DNA from 2 places in the Alkalicoccus luteus genome. Region 2 is predicted to be linked to the other one. Evidence: predicted binding sites of a transcription regulator. Region 2 holds the regulator's gene; the other holds the start of a gene.
The links. The regulator Rex, encoded in region 2, represses fermentation and respiration genes when NADH is low (regulators of the CRP and FNR family bind a similar motif). The targets are predictions, from matches to a motif close to TTGTGAAATATTTCACAA.

Region 1 (7,182 bases), on a different contig from region 2:
GGCGGCTATGACGGCGCCGCTGGTGTTCTGACCGCGCTCGGTGCGGTAAAGCTTTTAACGGACGCAGACATTACGCCGGAAAAACCGATTGAAGTAATCTGCTTCGTATCGGAAGAATCCTCGCGCTTTTCCATGTCAACGGTTGGTAGTAAAGCGATGACAGGGATGCTGACGCGTGAACAGCTCGATACGATCACCGATCAAGACGGTGTCACGCTCGCAGAAGCGATGCGTGAGGCGGGCTACAATCCGGACGCCTTCAAGGAAGCGGAACGTGGCGAAAACGAGCTGCTCTCCTTCACCGAGCTGCATATTGAGCAGGGGATGCGGATCGAGAACGCAGGAAAAGAATACGGGGCGGCAGCTGCCATTGCCTGCCCGATTCGCATGCACGTGACAATCAGCGGAAAAGCAGGTCATACCGGCACGACGCCGATGGACCAGCGCAAGGATGCGCTGACAGAAGCAGCCGGTTTGATCACATTCGTGCAGCAGGCAGCGCTCAAGCTGAACGACTACGATGACTACCCGCTCGTTGCGACCGTAAGTACGATTGAAAGCTATCCAAACGCGATGAACGTGATCCCGGGCACCGTCGTCTTAGGGATCGACATCCGCAGCGTGTCCGATCAGCAGAAAAAGCGAATGGAAGCGGCCATTGACGGCTGGATGTCCCAGTCGCAGTTCGATATCGAAAAAGACGTCATCGTTCGCAATGCGTCGGTGACGCTCGACGCAGGCATCTATGATAAACTGAAGAAACTGGAAGAAGAAACCGGTTATACATGCCTCGGGATGGAGAGCGGAGCAGGGCACGATGTCATGAACATGCAGACAAAATGGCCGTCCGGACTTTTGTTCATTCCATGCCGCGACGGACTCAGCCATCATCCGGAGGAGCACGCGTCGCTTGAGGACCTTGTGAAAGGCACGGAGCTTCTTTTCCACCACATGAAATCTGTCAGTAGGTGATGTCTGTGAAAATACGTTTAGGGCTGCTCGGTCCTAAAGATTCGGTAACGATGATGGAAGAGGTCGTGCGGCCATTCCCTGATTTTGACTGGACGAGCTTTCATTATGAAGCAACGGAAGAAACAGAAGCGCTCGTGAACGGCGCGGCCGGAAAGGTGGACTGCTGGCTTTTTTCCGGTCAGGCCCCTTACGCGTATGCCGTAGAGCAGGGGTTCGTGAACCGCGAGAATGCCTACTATCCGCCGCTTCACGGGGCGAGCCTCGTTGGCGCGCTGCTCGACATGTTTTTCAGGGAGGAGAACCCGACCCGGGTCTCGCTCGATACGATCGACGAAGCCGAGTTTCAGCAGGTGAAACAGGAGCACGAACTGGATGGTCTGCAGGTCACAACGTATCCGTATGCCGGCTATAAATCAGCTGAGGAGATTATTCAGTTTCATGCAGCGGAGCATGAAAAAGCACCGGAGACGATCGCGTTAACGTGCATCCGCCGCGTGTACCAGGAGTTAAAAAGCAGAGGCATCCCGGTTTACCGGATTACGGCATCACGCTTTGATGTCAGTGAAACGCTTAAATTTATCCGCGAGCGCCGATCGGCGGACTGGTACCGCAGTCACCAGCTCGCTGTCATCGGCGTCGAAGTGCGCGAGGAAGCAAGCCTGGAGGAGTATCATTCGTTCAGACGAAAGCACCGTGAGCTGGATTTGAAGCGAATATTGCTGCGCTATGCCGAGGAAGTAAAAGGCTCCTTCGTGCAGATCGGGGACGGTTTGTTTCACTTGTTTACGACGCGCGGCGAAGTAGAGCGCCGCCCTCTTCCGTTTACGGTGATGGAAGAAACGGAGCTGCAGGCGAAGCTGCACATCCGCATGGCAATCGGCTACGGCAACAGTGCGATGGAAGCAGAAGTCCACGTGCAGGAGGCGCTGCAGCAGTCGCGCCGCACAACAGAACGGGTGATTTATGCAGTCGACGAAGAAAAGCGGCAAACGGAGCACTTCCCGGAGGCAGGATCACTCAGCTACTCGGTGCAGAGCGGACACCTTCGCGCGGTCGATCAGCTGCGCGGCCGTGTGTCGCCCGGCGTTGTCTCGAAAATTCTCGCGTACGCCCGCTATCACCAGCAGCGGGAAGTGACGTCGAAGGACCTCGCCGTATGGCTTGCAAGCTCCGAGCGCAATGCACGGCGTATTTTGCATGAGCTGGAAGAAGCGGGCTTTGCAGAAATTGCCGGAGAAGAGCAGGGAGTCCGCCGTGGACGGCCCCGTAAACTGTTCCGCCTGAAGCTGGAGGAAGCAGAAGGAAACGCTTGACAGCTCTGCCTGCTCCTGTCGTAAACTAGGAGAAGCGAGAAGGAGGAGAGCGTTTTGGAACAAGCTGCACCTGCACCAAATACGATCGAGCTCCGCCGAGGATTGTCGGCGGGGCTTTCCATTGCGTTTGGCTATATGCCGGTTGCGATTGCATTCGGCCTGCTTGCCGGCTCGACCGGCCTCACAGTGTACGAAGCGGTGCTCATGAGTATGCTGGTGTTTGCCGGAGCGGCCCAGTACATGGCGCTGTCGATGATTGCGGTCGGCGCCGGCATGATCGAAATTGTGCTCGCGACGTTTATCGTGAATTTCCGGCATCTGCTCATGAGCGCCTCGATTAATGAGCGGGCAGAGCCGACGTCGAAGCGCTACCGGGCTTTATTCGGCTTCTTTTTGACAGATGAGGTCTTTGCCGTATCGTCTGTGCATAAGGAGCCGGTGCCGGGCGGCTACATATTAGGAACAGGCATCGCCGCTTACTCCAGCTGGGTCGGTTTTACGGCCGTCGGCTATTTTACCGGAGCGATTTTACCCGCAATTTTACAGGAGAGCATGGGAATCGCGCTCTACGCGCTGTTTATCGCCCTGTTAGTGCCGTCGATTAAAGACGCAGGCCGGCCTGTCGTCGTGCTCGCTTTACTTGGCGGAGGCTTTAACTGGATGTACGCGTTTGTACTCGACACCGGCTGGGCCATAATGGCCGCGGTGATTACGGCAGTTGTCATCTATGAGCTGCTGATCAGGAGGCGGATCACATGAGAGAGGAATTCATCTGGATGATTATCGGCATGGGACTTGTCACGTACATCCCGCGCATCCTGCCGCTGATCGCCCTTTCTACAGAAAACTGGCCTGACTGGCTGCGCCGTATGCTCTCACACGTGCCGTACGCCGTGCTCGGCGCCCTCATCTTTCCAGGTATTCTGTATGCGCAGGAAACGATCTGGTACGGCATGTTAGGCGGCGTCATCGCCTTTTTGATCGCTTACACCGGCGCACCGCTTCTAGCCGTCGTTGCAGGCACAATCCTGCTGTTAACCGGCGTGCATATCATCACGTAAGCTCCCTGAGACAGGAGCTTTTTTCGTTGGAAAAGCAAATCCGCTGATCCTAACCGCAGGAGAGAGTGAGTGATGCGTTCGGAAAGTACATTTATGCGTAAGTGGCGGAGCTGTATGCGTATGAGAGGGGCATTTATGCGAAAGTGATGGAGCTATATGCGCATGAAGAGTGTGTTTATGCGTAAGTGGCGGAGCTGTATGCGTATGAGAGGTGCCTTTATGCGTAAGCGGTGGAGCTGTATGCGTATGGAAAGTGCATTTATGCGTAAGTGGTGGAGCTGTATGCCGTACTACAAGCATGTACTGAAAAAAGCCGCTTCCATCCCGAAGCGGCTTTCGATCAGCTGTCTTTAATAAACGGCCGGTTAATGTAGTAATAGACGAGCCCCATAAAGATGGCGCCGCCGATAATATTACCGGCGGTGACGGGGATTAAATTGCGGACGATGCCTTCTGGTGTGACAGCTCCGGGATTGTCGAGCACGAGCGCGATCGCGAAGGTGCACATGTTGGCGATGCTGTGCTCATAGCCGGAGATAAAAAAGCAGAACACAAACAGCACCATTGCTGCCATTTTCGCAATATCATCCTTCATCGACATCGGCACGAAAAAGGCCATGCAGATCAGCCAGTTACAAAGCACTGCCCGGAAAAACAGCTCGGAGACCGGATCGGTCATTTTACTGTCGGTGACCGTCAGCAGAAAGGCACTGATCTCAGGATCGCTGAACAGCCCAGTCGTGTAAATCAGCAGGGCGAAGGCTGCAGCACCGATGATGTTGCCGATATACGTATACGTCCATAGCTTTCCAACGACGCCCCACGCCATTTTTTTCCGGATGGCGGCGTACGTGTGATAAAAGGTGTCCCCTGTAAATAAGTCGGCACCGCCGTAAGCGATTAAAATGATGGCGACACTGAACGTAAGCCCGGCCATTGGATAGGCCCACGGAGACTCAGCCAGATAAAAGTAGCTGCCCGTTCGGAAAGCGACGATCACACCAAAGCCGATAAACATGCTTGCAAGCGCCGCTCGTATTAAATAACGAATTTTCCCTGTGTTAAATATCTTCTCTTTCTTTTGGGAGACCTGCTCGACCTGCTCCAGCGACTGGCTCTCCATCATACGTCATCCCTCCATCTCTGTATTCCACTTTACGCCGGGAATAGAGAAAAAGAAAGAGTAATGTGAGTAGATTCACAAGTGACAGCCCTTACATGAAAAGAAATACCAATAAGGAGCAGGGAGAGGCGACGTAACCCATCTTTTGACGATAAAACATCATAAAATATGCCACTGACGTGCAGGAGCAGAACAAATACAATGACGAAGATAAGCATCATTATTCCCTTCCGTTTTAAACCATGGCGGCGATTTAGAAAATCGATGGAGCCTTCTATCATGGCGCACAAGGTCCGCTTTCGCTACAATAAGCTAAAGGGGAGATGCACGTGAAACGACTGCTCGCGCTTGTTTGTTTACTGACAGCTTGCGGAATCCATACGGAAGAAGAAACGTTTGAGCTGGAGTTTGAGTTACATACATATGTGGATCGGATTGAACAGGAACATATTCGCGAAGGGACCGTCACGCACGTTGTCGATGGCGATACGTTTGATGTCGTAATTGCTGGTGAGGGGGAGGAGCGGATACGGCCGTACATGGTAGATGCACCAGAAATTTGTCACGGACACGACCCGCCAACCTGTGAATCAGAGCCGTGGGGCGATGAGGCCGCTATTTTTGCCAGGCAGGCACTGCTGGGTGAAACCGTCTATTTGGAGCAGGATGAAACTACGGTTGATCGGTTTGACCGAACGCTCGCCTACGTCTATCTGGAAGACGGTACGATGTTTCAGGAGAAGCTGCTCGCTCTCGGTCTTGCCGAAGTCGTCGTCTATCCGCCGGACGACAAGTATGAAGCAGACCTGCGCGCAGTCGAGGAAGAAGCCAGAGAGCGCGGGATACGGATGTGGGAGTAGCGATTCAGCTAAAGCTGTAAAATCGCACAATGGATACAGCGGATTTGAGGCCATCCTTTCATGTTGTGGGTGTGATGATTGAAGGAAGTATTCTCATAAATGACTTTATTAACAGCCCAAGTACGATGGATTGTTTTGCTTAGGGTTGTTTCACTGTTTTCTAAGTTTATATGCCCTTAAATTCGTGAATAGGAACTGAAAAGAACAGGTTAGGAGGAGTCAGTATGGATGGAGCAGCTGTAATAGTGGTACTCGATCGCAGTATTACAAAAGACGTATTAACTAAGCTTGAAAAAGAGGAAGGGGTGCAGTCGCATACGCACTGCAAGCGTCCGGCCACAGCTCGAAAGATGGGAGCTTAATGGGAATGAAAATTCATCCGGAACGCGACTGTATACTGCTTATTGTCAACAAAGCGGAAACATCAGCTGTCATTGAAACGGTTAAAAAAGAGGCCGATCTGTATGAAGCCGGCCAGGGGCTTGTTTTTTCAGTCGATTTAATGGAGATTGCCGGATTGCGTCATTAATTTGTGTAATTCCATTGTATTCGCAGGAGGCAGTTTTATCATTTTCATTAAGGCTTCCCTTAATCGGGAAGTCTTTTACGTACGGTGCCTTTGAGAGTAGACATTTCCACGTATAAATAATAGTTTGAAAAGAAAGAATGTATACTTTTCTGTGAATACTCGGGTTAAACTGGTAAACTTGTGAATAGCAACATTCTTATTGAGGCGGTGTCCGTAATTGTCCATAGAAGACATGTTTTCCACTGATCAGTTTCTAATGCTGATCGCATTCTTTTTCATCATCGGCGTACTAACCACGAAATTCTCCAGTCGTTTTGGTATTCCTGCCCTTATTTTATTTATTGGAATAGGCATGCTTGCCGGTAGTGACGGGCTTGGACTCATTTACTTTGATGATGCCTCGCTGGCGCAGCTGATCGGCATTTTTGCGCTGGTTATTATATTGTTTGAAGGTGGTCTCTCGACAAAGTGGGCGACAATAAAACCTATTGCTGTCCCTTCCCTTCTCCTCGCAACTGTCGGCGTTATACTTACTTCGCTCATCGTCGCCGTTGCGGCACGTTTTGTATTGGACGTAACCTGGCTGGAAGGGATGCTTTTCGGCGCCATTGTTGGTTCAACAGACGCAGCTGCTGTTTTTGCAGCATTAAAGAATCATAATATCAGCGAAAAGCTCGGAGCAACCCTGGAAGCAGAATCGGGAACAAATGACCCGATGGCGATGTTTTTAACGCTCTCTTTTATTACGCTTCTTACTACGGACCGTGTAGGTTTTCTTTCTGTTGCTGGGGACTTCTTCATTCAGATGGGCGTCGGGTTGGCCGCGGGTTTGCTGCTAGGGAAAGCGGCATCGTGGCTGATCAATCGCGTTAACTTAGAATCGAGCGGTTTGTATCCGATCATTGCAATGGGTTTTGCGCTGCTTACGTACAGTCTGACAGCTGTCGTAGGAGGCAGCGGACTGCTTGCTGTCTATATCGCTGCTCTTGTGGTCGGCAACAGCGATCTTACCTACCGGCACACGATCTTCAGCTTTAACGAGGGATTTGCATGGATGATGCAGCTTGGTATGTTCGTTATTCTGGGGCTGCTTGTCTTTCCAAGCGAACTGTTTCAACTGGAGATTATTATTCAGGGGTTATTTTTATCAGCGGTGCTGATTCTCTTAGCTCGTCCTGCCGCGGTTTTCTTAACATTGATCGGCTTTTCATATAGTTTAAGGGAAAAGCTGCTCGTTTCCTGGGCCGGGCTGCGAGGTGCTGTTCCGATCGTATTGGCAACCTTCCCGCTAATAGCTGGTCTGCCGAATGCACAGCTGTTTTTC
Region 2 (7,182 bases):
GACAGGCAGACGCGGCTGCGTTTTACGATTATCATGAATTCGGTAACGTACTGGCATCCTTGTTTAACATCGAAACGTTTCATCTGGAAGGTTCTATCTGTATGGAAATCGATCGTACCTTCATAACCAGGCACGTGTAACGCACTGCCAGCTGCTGACATCGGAGGACCTCGAATCAGAACGAGGCAGAGCTCCCTCGCTTCCAATGGAGGAAAGAAGCGGTTAGCTGAGCCCGTTCCCTCCGGAAAGCGAGCGTCCGCAGATACAGGCAGATGCAAGGTTATTCCCCTAAAAATACGTTATCAGCCGCTCTTTTTAAGGGCGGCTCATTCTTTTGTCAGGGTGAAGGCAGGACCTTTATCTTGTATGTGTATAAATTGTTAAGATTCTGTGGATAATGTGAATAAAACGGATACATTCGCGCCGTAGAAGGGTTTGAGTTGTTAACAGAAAATCTGTGGATAACTGTGGATAATGTGAGTAACTAAATCAAAATGCGCTTCCTGAGCCGATATAATGTGCATAAGTCTGGGGATAACGTTGATAACTGTGAATAGGTGACCATTTTTGTATTGACGCGCCATATTTTCTGTGAGTAACTTTGTGAACGTATGCAGCCTGTGGACAACACAAAAAAAGAAACGGCGATTATTCGCCGTTCCTGCGTGTTAATCCAGCTGTTCCTGCAGCTTTTCCCATTCATCCATCCATTGTTCGAGACGTCCGTTTACGTGTTCAAGCTGAACGTTCAGCTCCAGCGTACGCTCGTGATCCTGATAAACATCAGGTTCACACAGAAGCGCTTCAATTTTTTCGATTGCAGATTCTTCCTGCTCAATCGCCTTTTCCAGTTCTTCAATTCGCCTTGCAAGCTGCCGAACTTCCTTTTGGCGGGCCTTTCCGGCTTTAAAATCAGCTTTGGCAGACGGCGGTGCAGCTGCTTCAACCGGTGATTCTTCCGCTTCGATGCGGGCAAGTTCCTGCTGCTCCTGCTTTTTCGCCGCATAGTAGTCATAATCCCCGAGATAGCTGATTGCGGCATTGGTGGTCAATTCAATTACTCTTGTCGCCATCCGATTAACAAAGTAGCGGTCGTGCGAGACGAACAGGATCGTACCAGGGTAGTCAATGAGCGCATTCTCAAGCACTTCTTTGCTGTCGAGATCGAGGTGGTTGGTCGGCTCATCGAGAATGAGCAGATTCGCTTTTTTCATCATCAGCTTTGCAAGGGCCACCCGGGCCTTTTCGCCGCCGCTTAAATCCTGTACATGCTTCAAGACGTCGTCTCCGCTGAAAAGAAAGTTGCCGAGCACCGTTCGAATATCCTTCTCATTCACATGTGGATACTCATCCCATAGCTCCTGCAGCACGGTTTTATTAGAGGTCAGCTCCGTCTGCTCCTGATCGTAATAGCCAATAGAAACGTTGCTGCCAAGCCGGATGCTTCCTGCATGCGGCTTCATCGCACCGGTGATCGTCTTGAGCAGACTCGATTTGCCTATTCCATTTGGTCCGAGCAGTGCTACGCTTTCGCCCCTGGTCAGCTGGACTGAAATGTGATCAATCAGCGGCTGTCCGGGCTTGTAACGGACCGACACGTCATCAAGCTGAAGCACGTCGTTCCCGCTCTGCCGGTCAATTTGAAAGCGGAAGGAAGCTGATTTGTCGTCATCCTTCGGCCGGTCCATAACGTCCATCCGCTCGAGCTGCTTGCGGCGGCTTTTGGCGCGGTTGCTCGTGGAGGCACGGGCCAGGTTACGCTGGACGAAGTCTTCCAGCTTCTTTTTTTCCTCCTGCTGCTTTTCGTATTGCTTCATGTCGAGCTCGAGCTGCTTCGCTTTTTGGTCGAGATAGCTGGAGTAATTGCCAGTAAAACGGCGCGTGCGCTGGAAGGACAGCTCATAGACCGTATCCACGACTTTGTCGAGGAAATAGCGGTCGTGCGATACGATAAGTACAGCACCGTCATAGCCGCTTAAATAGCCTTCCAGCCACGTCAGCGTCTCAATATCCAAGTGGTTGGTCGGCTCATCAAGAATCAGCAGATCCGGCCGTGACAGAAGCAGCTTCCCGAGGGCAAGCCTCGTTTTCTGACCGCCGCTGAGCGACGAAACCGGCGTATCATAATCAAACGACTGAAAATGCAGGCCCGTCAAAATACTGCGGATATCGGCTTCGTATTGGAAACCGCCGCGCTGTTGAAACTGAAGCTGAAGCTGGTCATATTCTGCGAGCACTTTTTCGCTGCCTTCGGCCATTTTCTCTTCGAGGCGTCGAAGCTCCTGTTCCATCGCGCGCAGATCGGTGAAAACCGTCAGCATTTCTTCCCAGATCGACCGTTCCGACTGCAGTCCGCTGTCTTGAGCGAGATAGCCGATCGATACCTCTTTCGGGATCATAAGATGCCCGTCATCATGATCGTATTCGCCGGAAAAGACGCGCAGAAGCGTAGACTTTCCAGCTCCATTCCGGCCGACGAGGGCGATCCGTTCCCGGCTCTTAATTTCCATTTTCACGTTAGCCAGCACCTGTTCAGATCCAAAAAACTTGGACAGCTGCGAGCATTGCAGTAATATCATGGCGGTTCATCCTCTTCTGTCAGTTCATTCTTCTCCTTCTCCAGTGTACATGAGCTGCCTTGCACAGGCAAAGCATGCATTGAAAAAGCGAATAGTGTACAATGGATGGTGGAAATGTGAGGTGGAAGCATGAGTGACTTAACACACTTTAATGAAGAAGGCAGGGCGCGCATGGTGGATATTTCCGATAAGGAAATCACAAAGCGGACAGCCCGGGCGCTTTCAAGCGTGGAAGTTAATGAAGAGATATATACGAAGATCCGCGCCGGGCAAATCGGCAAAGGAGATGTGCTGCAGGTGGCGCAAATTGCAGGCATTATGGCAGCTAAAAATACGGCAGACATCATCCCGATGTGTCATCCGCTCCCGCTTTCAGGCGTGGATGTTTCTTTCGACTGGATTGTGAAGGAGCAAACATATACACTGAAGATAGAAGCAGCTGTTAAAACGACAGGAAGAACAGGTGTCGAAATGGAAGCGTTAACATGCGCATCCGCTGCAGCGCTTACGGTTTACGATATGTGCAAGGCCGTTGATAAAGGGATGGTCATTGGTCCGACCTACCTGAAAGAAAAGACAGGCGGCAAAAGCGGCGACTTCTCACGAGAGAGCAGCGACCGCTAAAGGACAGGGGGATATGGAATGATGGATATTGATCAGGCAAAAATACCGCAGGCGACCGCTAAACGGCTGCCGCTGTACTACCGCTTTTTAGAAGGACTGCAGGCATCCGGTAAGCACCGCGTGTCGTCGTCTGAGCTGAGCGAAGCAGTAAAGGTGGACTCTGCCACGATCCGCCGCGATTTTTCCTACTTCGGTGCGCTCGGTAAAAAAGGCTACGGCTATAACGTCAGCTATCTGCTTTCGTTTTTCCGCAAGACACTCGACCAGGATGAGCTGACACAGGTAGCGCTCATCGGCGTCGGAAATCTAGGCACAGCCTTTTTGAAGTACAACTTCAGCAAAAGCAATAATACCCGGATCGAGATGGCGTTTGATGTCGACGAATCAGTGGTTGGAGAAGTGATTGGCGAGGTGCCGGTGCATCATTTTAAAGACCTCGGCAAGCATATTGAAGGAAAAGTGGAAGTGGCGATTCTGACTGTACCATCCCAGCATGCACAGGGGATTGCAGAGGAGCTAGTGGAAGCGGGCATTAAGGGTATTCTAAATTTCACGCCGGCAAGGCTGTCGCTGCCGGATCACGTCCGTGTCCACCACATCGACCTCTCCGTTGAGCTGCAGTCGCTGATTTACTTTATGAAGCATTATCCGCTTTCATGATAAAGCTGAAACCGAGCCGTCCCGGAAACGGGGCGGTTTTTATGATGGAGGAAAGCCGAGGGTCTCAATCGCTGCTCGGGGCAAAGGGCCATGCATTATGATAGGATAGAAAAAGATTCGTTAATCGAAAGAAAATGAAGGTGACATCATGGCACGTATACCTCAAAAGTGGCTCGTCGTCATATCAGTGCTGCTCGGTACATTTACAGTCATTTTAAATAACAGTATGTTGAATCCGGCTGTCCCGCACCTAATGCAGGTGTTCGACTCCGGAGCCGTCGCGACAGGCTGGGTGATTACGATCTTTATGGTCGTCATGGGCATGACGATGCCGCTCACCGGCTATTTAGGTGATAAATTCGGCAAAAAGCAGCTGTTCATGGTCGGGCTCGCAATTTTTTTAACCGGCTCCGTTCTTGGGTCCATGTCGTGGGACTTGAGCTCGCTCATCTTTTTCCGCGGGCTTCAAGGCGTCGGGGGCGGCATTATGATGCCGCTCTCGCTCGCGCTTATTTTTGAAGTGTTCCCAAAGGGAGAGCGCGGGCTTGCGACCGGCGTCTGGGGCATAGCCGCCATGATGGCGCCGACCATTGGACCGACGCTTGGCGGAATAATTATCGAATTTGGCACGTGGGAGTGGCTCTTTCTCTGCAACCTGCCAACCGGGATATTAGGTCTCGCCTTCTCCTGGCGCTATCTGCGGCAGACGAAAAAGGTGGATGATATCCGCTTCGACCTGCCGGGCTTTCTAACAGTGACGGCCGGCGTCGGCGCGATTCTATTTGCGCTCGGGCGTATGAATGAGCTGGCTCAGCTGTATAATCCGGTCAATCTCTCACTCGTGACGGTCGGGCTTGCTCTGCTTGTTCTGTTTACGCGAATTGAGCTGAAAAGTCCCCAGCCGCTGCTTGATCTGTCCGTGTTTCAGGCAAGGGCGTACACCTACAGCGTTGTGGTAGCGATGATCAGTTCGATTATGCTCTTCAGCGGCATCTTTTTAATCCCGCTGCTCATTCAGAATGTCTACGGCCTAGGTGCCGTCATGACCGGTCTGGCCTTTTTGCCGGCAGCTCTTTTATCCGGCATCTTTATGACGGTCGGAGGGAGGATGCTTGATAAGATCGGTCCGGCTCTTCCTGTCACCGCCGGACTGTCGATCATGGCTGTTGGAACGGCTGTGCTCGGATTCATGCAGCTGGAAACAGCGGTCTGGATTGTGATTGCGGTGAACGCGGTTCGCGGAATCGGCATGGGGCTTGCACAGATGCCGGCGACAACAGCCGGTATGAACGCGATTCCGGAAAAATTTGTGTCGCGCGGTTCAGCTATGAACAACGTATTCCGGCAAATGAGCTCAGCGTTTGGTATCGTATTCGTTTCCATCTATTTTGAAGTGCGCCGCGGTCAGATTATGGCCGTAAACGGCAGCACGATTGAACAGGCAAGCCTGACGGCAATCAACGAAGGCTTTCTGATCGTTGCCGTACTCGGATTCCTTTCGATTCCGGCAGGTATTCTGCTCGGGCAGGAACACAGGCGCCAGCAGCGTCAGGCATAAACCGCCATACCGGCGCGGGTGATCTGGGAACCGATCCGCCCGCGCCCTTTCTGAATCAGTCCTTCGCGGTCCAGCTGTTCAACGATGCGGCGGATTTGTTGCAGGGTGAGGGGGGCAGCCTCCTGCTCCAGCTGTTTTAAGCTTTTCCGTGTACCGTCGCGAAGCAAATCCAGAATAATCAGGTGATCCGGCGTTAAGCTGCTTGCAGGACGGGCAAACACCGTGGCCGGCAGGTCATCGGTAGAAATAACGTCACCGCCAAGCGTCACCGCGTAAGCAAGACAGCTTTTCAGCTCGCGGATATTGCCTGGCCAGCTGTAGGAGGTAAGCGCCTCCAGCGCAGCTTCCGACAGAGCATTGCCCTCCGGCAAAAACGCTTGCACGAGAAGCGGAATATCCTGCGTACGCTCGCGCAGCGGCGGAATTGTCAATGGGAGGACGCGCAGCCGATAGAACAAATCAGCACGAAAGCGTCCCTGCTCAACTTCTTCATCCAACACCTTGTTCGTTGCTGTCACAATTCGCACATCAACCGGAATATTGCGGCTTCCGCCGACGCGGCGGATTTCGCCCTCTTGAAGCACACGCAGCAGCTGTCCCTGCACGTTTGGGCTCAAATCCCCGATTTCATCCAAGAAAAGCGTGCCGCCTGAGGCAAGCTCAAACAGACCGCGGCGGCCGCCTTTTTGCGCACCGGTAAACGTCCCCTCTTCATAGCCGAACAGCTCGCTTAACAGCAGGCTTTCTGTCATGGCACCGGCATTCACCGCGAAAAAGGGACCTTGCCAGACAGGAGAGTTATGATGCACGGCATGAGCGAACAGCTCTTTACCGACGCCGGTTTCTCCTTGCAGCAGAACCGGATGGAGCGAGGCGGCCATCTTCCTGGCTGCTTCTTTTGCCCGGACCATCTCCGGGTCGCGTGCAATAATGTCATCGAGCGTATACTGCGGCCGGAGACCGTCCTGCTTGGCGCGCTTTGCCGTCTGCTCAACCTCAAAGGCTGTCTCCACACTTTTCATGGTCATGATTGTGCCGGAGCCGGTGTCCGTTTTATACAGCACATATTCGTCATCCTCTCCTGACACCGTCTGGCGGCTGTCATCGCTCGTCAAAAAAGGCCCGACAGGTGTAGAAACGAGCATATCTACAGCACGCCGGCCGAGCAAGGTCGTTTCCTGCATGCCGCAGAAGGCTGCCATACGCTTGTTTGCTGCAGTGATCAAGCCTGCTGTGTCAACGGCCAGAATAGCGTCATCAACCTGATCGAGCAGATCATGGTAGTGACTCATGAGCGAGGACGTCTGTTCTTCTTCTTCGATGAGCCGCCGCTGCAGCCGAACGATCGTCTGGAGATAACGCTCCGACACTTGAGAGGCAAGCGGAAGCTCAAAGGCATCGACGATATCCAGCAGTGTTTTCATGCTGAAGGGACGGACGCCGATATCTGCAATCGTGGATATAGATGGGGGGCATTTCTCCGGCTCGCCTGGTGTAACGGCGACTGAAATACCATCGTAATACAGCTTGGACGCTTCAAGCGGCACAGGGGTCAGATGGGTCAATCCAAGCTGGAACATCGATTCAGCTGTTTCCCGAATGGATTGCGCATCATCGTTTACAATTAAGACGCGCCCTGGAGCGATATGAAGCAGGTCGTTGATGGCCTCTGGATCGATCGTGCGGATTCCTGTAATGGAATGGATGTCTGCAGATGAAACCGTATGCTCCCATTCCTGCCGTACGGAATCGGAGGAAAAG

Region 1: ACSZLD_RS05360 (formate/nitrite transporter family protein) is a predicted target of Rex. The motif match lies at 4,533-4,550, and genes of this name have one in related genera.

Annotation. Positions count from the first base shown of each region.
Region 1 is NZ_JBPZEY010000003.1:220,474-227,655, reverse strand. It holds gene ACSZLD_RS05385 (M20 family metallo-hydrolase) at 1-972, shown strand, start outside; gene ACSZLD_RS05380 (hypothetical protein) at 978-2,285, shown strand; gene ACSZLD_RS05375 (AzlC family ABC transporter permease) at 2,340-3,044, shown strand; gene ACSZLD_RS05370 (AzlD domain-containing protein) at 3,041-3,346, shown strand; gene ACSZLD_RS05365 (hypothetical protein) at 3,566-3,700, shown strand; gene ACSZLD_RS05360 (formate/nitrite transporter family protein) at 3,687-4,469, opposite strand; gene ACSZLD_RS05355 (thermonuclease family protein) at 4,799-5,329, shown strand; gene ACSZLD_RS05350 (hypothetical protein) at 5,554-5,691, shown strand; gene ACSZLD_RS05345 (hypothetical protein) at 5,697-5,858, shown strand; gene ACSZLD_RS05340 (potassium/proton antiporter) at 6,091-7,182, shown strand, end outside.
Region 2 is NZ_JBPZEY010000020.1:8,348-15,529, forward strand. It holds gene ACSZLD_RS16500 (ATP-binding cassette domain-containing protein) at 669-2,579, opposite strand; gene moaC (cyclic pyranopterin monophosphate synthase MoaC) at 2,709-3,203, shown strand; gene ACSZLD_RS16510 (redox-sensing transcriptional repressor Rex) at 3,225-3,863, shown strand; gene ACSZLD_RS16515 (MDR family MFS transporter) at 4,012-5,421, shown strand; gene ACSZLD_RS16520 (sigma-54 interaction domain-containing protein) at 5,412-7,182, opposite strand, start outside.